Nitratidesulfovibrio vulgaris str. Hildenborough: one gene and its partner. The protein of the gene in region 2 interacts with the protein of the main gene of each other region in a pairwise test. Links are inferred from orthologs where the notes say so. Each region holds a gene or a part of one and is shown on either strand. Other genes may lie near its edges.

Evidence for each region. Proteins that work in one complex are often made in the same cells at the same time.
Region 1: the proteins of DVU_RS10975 (region 2) and rplK interact in binary tests that used the Escherichia coli proteins (3 or more experiments, as listed by UniProt). The link is inferred for Nitratidesulfovibrio vulgaris str. Hildenborough from one-to-one orthologs.

What each region holds. Positions count from the first base shown.
Region 1 is NC_002937.3:3,020,678-3,024,413, forward strand. What follows is about bases 1-2,880. They hold rplK (50S ribosomal protein L11), read left to right. Parts: upstream 1-1,169; coding sequence 1,170-1,592; downstream 1,593-2,880. Other genes in these bases: tuf (elongation factor Tu), read left to right, coding at 1-19; rpmG (50S ribosomal protein L33), read left to right, coding at 24-173; secE (preprotein translocase subunit SecE), read left to right, coding at 299-550; nusG (transcription termination/antitermination protein NusG), read left to right, coding at 562-1,113; rplA (50S ribosomal protein L1), read left to right, coding at 1,702-2,409. In the rest of the region: more of rplJ, read left to right, coding at 2,881-3,099; rplL (50S ribosomal protein L7/L12), read left to right, coding at 3,153-3,536; DVU_RS13750 (hypothetical protein), read right to left, coding at 3,597-3,736. UniProt on the Escherichia coli protein: Forms part of the ribosomal stalk which helps the ribosome interact with GTP-bound translation factors.
Region 2 is NC_002937.3:2,432,978-2,438,196, reverse strand. Bases 867-3,849 are described here. They hold DVU_RS10975 (50S ribosomal protein L11 methyltransferase), read left to right. Parts: upstream 867-1,923; coding sequence 1,924-2,775; downstream 2,776-3,849. Other genes in these bases: DVU_RS10965 (murein hydrolase activator EnvC family protein), read left to right, coding at 3,714-3,849; DVU_RS10970 (endonuclease III domain-containing protein), read left to right, coding at 3,025-3,705; DVU_RS10980 (amino acid ABC transporter permease), read left to right, coding at 1,228-1,920; DVU_RS10985 (amino acid ABC transporter permease), read left to right, coding at 867-1,217. Also shown: DVU_RS10990 (ABC transporter substrate-binding protein), read left to right, coding at 1-454; more of DVU_RS10985, read left to right, coding at 516-866; more of DVU_RS10965, read left to right, coding at 3,850-4,886; DVU_RS10960 (S41 family peptidase), read left to right, coding at 4,919-5,219. UniProt on the Escherichia coli protein: Methylates ribosomal protein L11.

The sequences.
Region 1 (3,736 bases), 590 kb from region 2 along the record:
TTCCGAGATCGTGGAGTAACGCCATGCGCGTCAACATCCAGCTTGCCTGCACCGAGTGCAAGCGGCGTAACTACGCGACCGACAAGAACAAGAAGAATACTACTGGCCGTCTCGAACTGAAGAAGTATTGTCCCTGGGACAAGAAGCACACAGTTCACCGCGAGACCAAGTAAGTAGTACCTTCATAGTGCAGGGCAGTAGCTCTAACGGCTAGAGCGCCGGTCTCCAAAACCGGATGTTGGGGGTTCGAATCCCTCCTGCCCTGCCATTTCCCTTCTCTTCTCGGGTAGAGGCGATAATGGCGAAAAAGCAATCAAATGCGCCGGAAGCGGCCTCTGCGAGCAGCGGCACCAGTCTCGGAGACAAGGTCACCCAATTCAGGGACTATGTCGAAGAGGCGAAGGTCGAGCTCCGGAAGGTTTCCTGGCCCACCCGGAAGGAAGCCTGGGCGACCAGCATGACCGTGCTGGTCTTTGTGTTCGTCATGTCCCTGTTCCTCGGTTTCGTGGACCTCGGACTGACGCATCTCATCGAATTCATCCTCTCCTGACGGGCTGTGCCATGACCGAGACGACTACCGCCTCAAAGGCCCGTTGGTACATCGTACATACCTATTCGGGCTTCGAGAACAGGGTTGAACAGACCATCCGCGAAATGATCCGCACCGGGCAATCCCAGGACGAGATCGTCGAGGTGGTCGTTCCTACGGAAAAGGTCATCGAACTCGTCAAGGGCGAGAAGAGGACCTCCACCCGCAAGTTCTACCCCGGGTATGTGATGGTCAAGATGTTCATGACGGATTTCTCGTGGCATCTCGTCCAGTCCATTCCCAAGGTTACGGGGTTTGTCGGCGGCAAGAACCGCCCCACACCCATGCGCGACAGCGAAGCCGAGCGCATCCTTGCCATGATGGAATCGCGTCAGGAGCAGCCGCGGCCGAAGTTCAACTTCGATCGTGGGGATGAAGTACGGGTCATCGACGGGCCCTTCGGCGGCTTCAACGGAGTCGTTGAAGACGTCAACTATGACAAGGGCAAACTCAGGGTCTCGGTTTCGATCTTCGGTCGCCAGACCCCTGTCGAGCTGGACTTCGTTCAGGTTTCCAAGGGATAGCAGACGACGTTACCGCGCGGTGACAGGCTCACCGTGTCGTTCAGAGGTATAGAGCAATGGCTAAGAAAGAAGTTGCCAAAATCAAGCTGCAGATTCCCGCTGGTGCTGCGAACCCCTCGCCGCCGGTGGGCCCCGCCCTGGGTCAGCATGGTCTGAACATCATGGCGTTCTGCAAGGAGTTCAATGCCAAGACGATGGAACAGAAGGGTATGATCACCCCTGTTGTCATCACCGTCTACGCCGACCGCTCCTTCAGCTTTATCACCAAGACCCCCCCCGCTTCCGTGCTCCTGATCAAGGCTGCCAAGCTTGAGAAGGGTTCGGGCGAACCCAACCGTAACAAGGTCGGCAGCGTCACCATGGCGCAGGTCGAAGAGATCGCGGCTCTCAAGATGCCCGACCTCACCGCCAAAGACCTTGAGGCGGCCAAGCGCAACATCCTGGGTACCGCCCGCAGCATGGGCATTGAAGTGAAGTAGCGCTTCGTTAATCAGTTGCACTGCCGTCCGCCGGATCATTCCGGCCACACACCCCGTGACCGAGGCGGCAGGAGATTTCAAACGACAGCAAGCACATAAGGTGGGTACAATGCCCAAGCACGGCAAAAAATATCGTAACGCGACAGAAGGCCTCGACCTTACCGTCAAGTACTCCGTCGAAGACGCCGTGGCCAAGTCTCTGGCCGCCGCTCCTGCCAAGTTCGACGAAACCGTCGACGTGGCCATCTGCCTTGGCGTCGACCCCAAATATTCCGATCAGATGGTTCGCGGTGCCGTGACCATGCCCAACGGGCTTGGCAAGACCGTTCGCGTAGCCGTCTTCTGCAAGGGTGAAAAGGAAGCCGAAGCCAAGGCCGCCGGTGCCGATGTCGCCGGTGCCGAAGAGCTTGTCGCCAAGATCAAGGAAGGCTGGCTCGACTTCGACAAGGCCATCGCCACCCCCGACGTCATGGCCCTTGTCGGCCAGATCGGTCGTGTGCTCGGCCCCCGCGGCCTGATGCCCAACGCCAAGACCGGCACCGTCACCTTCGACATCACCACCGCCATCAAGGAAATGAAGGCCGGTCGCGTCGAGTTCAAGGTTGACAAGGCCGGTGTCCTTCACGCCCCTCTCGGCAAGGTGTCCTTCGGTTCCGAGAAGATCCTCGGCAACCTCAAGGCCCTTATCGACACCGTGAACCGCCTCAAGCCCTCCAGCGCCAAGGGTACCTACATGCAGGCCATGGCGATCTCCACCACCATGGGCCCCGGCGTGAAGGTCGATCCCACCCTGATCAAGAAGTTCATCGAAGGCTAACCCCCTTCGTAGATATCAGGCCCGGGCGCAAGTCCGGGCCGTTTCCGGCAAATGGTAGGAAATTCGAGTCGAAGAAAGCAGGTGGCCGCAAGGTCTTAAACATCCTGCCGAGATTCAGCTTTGGCTCGGCATTTCCACCTTGGCAAACCCGAACTCGAGGAGAGTCACGTGAACAGGTCCGAAAAAGCCGCCATCATCGAGCAGCTCAAGTCTCGTGCCGAGGCTGCTTCCATCGCGGTCGTGACCGACTTCAAGGGTATGCCGGTGGAAGAGCTGACCCGTCTCAGAGTGAAGCTGCGCGAGAATGGTTGTGAATACCACGTCGTGAAGAACACTCTGGCACGGATTGCTTTCACCGGCACTGCGCATGAGCCGATTGGTACTCGGTTCAAGGAAAACTGCGCAGTTGCCCTTGGGTTCGATGATCCCGTCGCGGTGGCCAAGGCGTTGACCGATTTCGCCAAGACCAGCAAGCTGTTCGCTATCCGCCACGGCAGCCTTGAGGGCAAGGCCCTCTCCGCCGACCAGGTCTCCGACCTGGCCAAGCTGCCCAGCAAGCCTGAACTGCTCGCTCGCGCCCTTGGCACGATGAACGCCGTTCCCACCAACTTCGTCAGTCTGTTCGCCAACATCATCCGCAGCCTGCTCTATGTCCTCAAGGACCTCGAGAGCAAGAAAGCCGCGGCCTAGTTGCGAACGTAACGAACCACCACGCAAGCCAAAGATCCTAAAGGAGCCAAACAATGTCCATCACCAAAGAACAGGTCGTTGAATTCATCGGCAACATGACTGTCCTCGAACTCTCCGAATTCATCAAGGAACTCGAAGAGAAGTTCGGCGTTTCCGCTGCCGCTCCCATGGCTGCCATGGCCGTTGCCGCTCCTGCTGGCGATGCCGCCCCTGCCGAAGAAGAAAAGACCGAATTCGACATCATCCTGAAGAGCGCCGGTGCCAACAAGATCGGCGTCATCAAGGTTGTCCGCGCCCTTACCGGCCTCGGCCTGAAGGAAGCCAAGGACAAGGTCGACGGCGCTCCCTCGACCCTGAAGGAAGCCGCTTCCAAGGAAGAGGCCGAAGAAGCCAAGAAGCAGCTCGTCGAAGCTGGCGCCGAAGTCGAAATCAAGTAGTTTCGGTTTCAGCCGCCGCATGGCGCATCCACAGCGCGGGCGGGTCACCGCCCGCGCTTCTTATACTTTTTCGGGCTTGACGGGAACGAAGGGTTGCACTTCAGGCACGAATAGACTAACTTTGAAGTTTAGTCGAAATATTTCACCAATCGCGCGAACCCTTTCGACACGGTCGGTACGTTGTACGCCGCACACATGCA
Region 2 (5,219 bases):
TCAGCGCCTGCTGGTGAAGAAGGGCGGTGGCATCAAGTCCGCGGCCGACCTCAAGGGCAAGAAGGTCGCCACCGTGAAGGGGTCGACCTCCGAGAAGAACATGAAGGCCGCCCAGCCCGACTGCGTGGTGGTGTCGTTCGACGAGTACCCGCAGGCGTTCCTCGCCCTCAAGCAGGGCAAGGCCGAAGCCGTCACCACCGACGAACCCATCCTCGTGGGCCTCAAGAATTCCGACCCCGAGCCTGACAAGTGGGACATCGTGGGCGACTTCATCGCCTCTGAACCTTACGGTCTCGGCCTGGTCGAGAACGATTCGAAGTTCCGCGACTTCGTGAACAAGAGCCTTGCGGAGATGTGGACAACCGGTGCCTACCAGAAGTCGTACGACAAGTGGTTCGGCAAGGACACCAAGTACTTCATCCCCCTCAAGTGGAAGATGGAAGTCTGGCCCTGAGGCATGACCGACCTTTCCCGGGGCGCGGGTCGACCGCGCCCCGGTTCAAGTGGATACCGCATTGCAGTACACGTTCGACTGGAATCTCGTTCTCTCGGGTGAGCGTCTCGACTGGATAGTGCAGGGGGTCATCACCACCTGCCAGCTTTCAGGCCTTTCACTCGTGCTCGCCATGCTGCTGGGTACGCTTATCGCCGTCATGCGCCTTTCCGGCGTACGGCCTTTCGTGTGGTTCAGCGTTGCCTTTACGGAGTTCTTCCGTAACACGCCGCTTCTGGTGCAGATATTCTTCTGGTACTTCGGTTCCGACGCCGTATTGCCCGACGCCGTGAACCAGTGGTTGTACAAGCAGAACTTCGAATTCGCGGCGGGGGTCATCTCGCTCACCGTCTATACCGCCGCGTTCATCGCCGAAGAGATACGTTCCGGTATCTTCTCCATTCCCCGCACGCAGCTTGAAGCCTCACGCGCATGCGGCCTGTCGTTCATGCAGGCCATGTCCTACGTCGTGCTGCCGCAGGCCTTTCGCATCATCGTGCCGCCGCTCATCTCGCAGGCGCTCAACCTGTTCAAGAACTCTTCGCTGTGCATGACCATCGGTGTCATGGAACTCACCTACATGGCCCGCCAGATAGAGTCGTACACGTTCCACGGCTTCGAGGCGTTCACCGTGAGCACGCTCATCTACCTGTGCATATCGCTCATGGTCTCGCTTCTCATCAACCTGTACAACACGCACTTCCTGCGGACGATCAAATACTAGGGGGTGCACCATGCAGTGGGATGTCGTCTGGAACAATATGAACTATCTGCTCGTCGGGTCGTACCCCGACGGGCCTCTCGGTGGCATGGCCATGAGCATCCTCCTCGCTATAGGGGGTATCTTCGGGGCCTTCTGGCTTGGTCTGGCCTTCGGCCTTATGCGCCTTTCGGAAAAATGGTGGGTGCGCGCCCCCGCCATCGTGTATGTCGAGGTCATACGCGGCATTCCGCTGCTCATGCTCATCTTCTGGTTCTATTTTCTCGCTCCCATCGCTCTTGGGCACACCCTGCCCGAGGCGGAGAGCGCCCTCATCGCCTTCATCGTGTTCACCGGCGCCTACATCGCGGAGATAGTGCGCGCTGGCGTGCTGGCCCTGCCCGCAGGACAGATGGAGGCCGCACGCGGTACGGGGCTTTCGAAGACGCAGGCCATGCTCTTCGTCATCCTGCCGCAGGCATTGCGCAACATGATTCCCTCGTTCGTGAACCAGTTCGTCAGTTTGACCAAAGACACCTCGCTGGCGTACATCATCGGCGTATCGGAACTGACCCGCACCGCGACGCAGGTGAACAACCGCACGCTCACGGCGCCGACTGAAATCTTTCTGACCATCGCCCTGATGTATTTCGTCATCTGCTGGGTGCTCACGGCCACGAGTCGACGGCTTGAAAAGCAGATGGCGCGGTATCAGGCGCGAACATGAGCCATGCCGCAACTACACAGACTTGACATCATCGTGCCCGAGGAAAGCGCAGAGCTCACCTCGGGCCTTCTTTCGCAGAAGGTCGCCTTCGGGTGGGAAGAGGAATCGCTGCCCACCGGAGAGGTGCGTCTGCGCGTCCACTGCGAGAACGCCCCTTTCATAGAAGCCCTCGTGGCCGACGTGCGGGCCTTCCTGCCCGACGCCCTGCTTGACCGTGAAGACGTCGAGGCCGCCGACTGGCTTGCCTCGTGGCGCGAGTTCTTCACACCCGTCCCCGTGGGCACGCACTTTCTGGTCATTCCCCCGTGGCTGCGCGACAGTGCCCCTCTCGAAGGGCGCATGCCCATCGTCATCGAACCCAAGACGGCGTTCGGTACCGGACACCATCCTACCACGGCCCTTTGCCTTGGCGTGGTGTCGCAACTGGCGGCGGAAGGTCGCATCCGCGCCGGAATGAGCTTTCTCGACCTCGGCACGGGGTCGGGTATTCTCGGCATCGGCTGCGCATTGCTCGGACTTTCCGGCACAGGCACCGACATCGACCCCCTCGCGGTGGAGAACGCCGATGAGAACCGCCACATCAACGGTGTGGCAGAGGCGTTCGACGTCATGGCGGGCAGCACCGAAGTCGTGCGCGGGCGCACCTTCGACGTGGTGCTGGCCAACATCCTCGCGCAGCCGCTGAAGGAACTTGCCGCCGACATCACGGCCCTCAAGGGTGACGCGGGCTGCCTCGTCCTCTCCGGGCTTCTCGAAGTGCAGGCCGACGGCGTCGAGGCCGCCTACAGGGCGCAGGGCCTCGGCCCGGCCCGACGCATCATCGATGGCGAGTGGGCCGCGCTGGTCTGGGAATAGCGTTCGTGGCGGGCGTGGGGGGAACTTCACGCCCGCCAGTCGTGTAGCCGCCCCTGCACCTCGCGGCGGCCCTGCGGCATACGTGGTATGCCTGCCGCCGGTCTTTCGGTCTTCACCCGTCCGGCAGTCCCGTCGTGAAGTGTCGGGCTGTCCGGTCCCATCTCCAGCACCTTGCCATGTATGCTCTTGTCGTCAGTCCTGTCAGTCCCGTCTGTTGCGATGCGCTGTCGTAACGGCTAGAGTCCCGTCATGCGAAGCGACAGGCAACGACTTCTCCTTGACATGTACGCGGCGATGTCTGCCCGCCTCGGCCCAAGCGGCTGGTGGCCCGGCGAGACTCCCCTTGAGGTGGCCATAGGGGCCGTGCTCACCCAGAATACGGCGTGGGGCAATGTGGAGAAGGCCATCGCCAACCTGCGTGATGCCGGTCTTCTCTCGGATGTGGGCGCGCTTCTCGCCGCTTCGCCCCAGTTGGTCGAGGCCTGCATCAGGCCTTCGGGCTATTTCCGCATGAAGACGACCCGTCTGCGTGACCTCATGCTCTTCTTCGACGAGGCCTGCGCGGGCGACCTCGACGCGCTTTCGGCGTCTGCCGGGGAGGACGGTGACGCCCTGCGTGAGCGCCTGCTGTCCGTGAAGGGCATCGGCCCGGAGACTGCCGACTCCATCCTGCTCTATGCCTTCGGGCATCCCTCCTTCGTGGTCGATGCGTACACGCGTCGCATCCTCTCGCGGCACGGCCTTCTGCCCGAGGATGTCCACTACGACGAGATGCGTGACTTCTTCATGGATGTTCTCGACCCCGACCCGGTGCTCTACAACGAATTCCACGCCCTCATCGTCCGGGTGGCCAAAGGGTGGTGCCACAAGTCCCGTCCCGACTGCGCGGCGTGCCCTCTCGGTCCCTTCATGGAAGGGTGCGCGTGCTAGGGGTGCGAGTGCTAGGGACGCGCGGCCTGATGGGGCACGGTCTGACCGTAGGCCATGCGGCCCCCTCGGCCCCGGTATGGCTGGCGTTGCTTCTTGTGGCACTGTGCTGCCTTGTCGTCACACCTGCCCATGCCGCCCCGTCCAGTGAGAAGGAATTACGCGAGGCCATCAGTGAAGAGCGTGCCCGTGAGAAGGCCCGTCGCGACAGCCTCGCCAGACTCTCTGCGCAAGAGCGTTCGCTCAACGCCAATCTTGCCGCCGCTGAAGACCGTATCGCCCTGCTGGAGAGCAAGGTGGCGAAGCAGGAGGCTGAACTCGCGCTGCTGGAGTCGGCTGTGGGTGATGTGCGTCAGGCACTGGAACGCCTCCAGAAGGATCGTGATGCGTCAGAGGCCGAACTCGCACGGCTCATGTCCATGCTCTGGCCCCTGCACGTGCGGCAGGAGGGTACCGGCGGGCGCGACATCGAGGACTGGCAGACCGCAGAACGCGAATATACGTGGACGCAGGAGATATACCGCAGCATAGAGACGCATCGTGCCGAGTTGCGTCACCAGCAGGAGGCCATCTCCGCCTCGCTTGAGAAGCGCGAGACCCTCATGGCCGAAGTGCGGACGCAGGTGGCCCGCATCAGCGCGGACAGGGACAGCCTCTTGCAGGACAAGTTGCGGTTCAGGCAGCAGTTGTCCGACGTGCGGCGCGAGAAGCAGGATGCCGAAGGTGAACTGCGCGACGTGCTGGCCCTCATACAGGAGTTCAACGTACGCCTTGAGCAGATGGCGGGGCGCGACATCTCCAAGATGAAGGGCAGACTGCCGTGGCCTGCGGAAGGGCGGGTGGTCCGCCGCTGGGCGCCGGAGGCCAACCCGCCGGTGCGCGGCGTGGGCATCGCCCTGCGCGAGGGCACGCCCGTGCGTGCGGTGGCGTGGGGCAAGGTGGTGCATAACGACGTGTTGCGCGGCTTCGGTCGTGTGGTCATTCTCATGCACGACAAGGCCTATTACACGCTCTACGCGTTCCTTGCCGACAGCCCCCTGCGGGTGGGACAGGAGGTGGGGGCGGGTGCGGCTGTGGGCGCCGCGGGCTTCTACCCCGGTGCCGACGGGCCCGGAGTCTATTTCGAATTGCGTTTTCATCAAAAAGCCATTAACCCTGATGGGTGGTTAACTAGGGCCAACTAGCGACGTTATCTGGCTTTCGGAGGATCATCGGTATGCGCGTTACGTTATGGGTGGTATCGCTGGGCCTGTGTGCCGCGGTCGCCTTTTCAGGTGGAGCAGTCTTCGCGACCACCGAAGAGTCCAAGTATGACGCGCTGAAGCGCTTCAGTCAGGTGCTCGACATCGTCGAGCGCTACTACGTGCGCGACGTGCCCCGCAAGGACCTCATGAACGGAGCGGTGAAGGGCATGTTGCAGGGGCTTGACCCCCACTCCACCTTCCTCTCCCCGGAAGAATTCAAGGAGATGCAGGAGACCACCTCTGGTGAGTTCTTCGGCATCGGCATCGAGATAT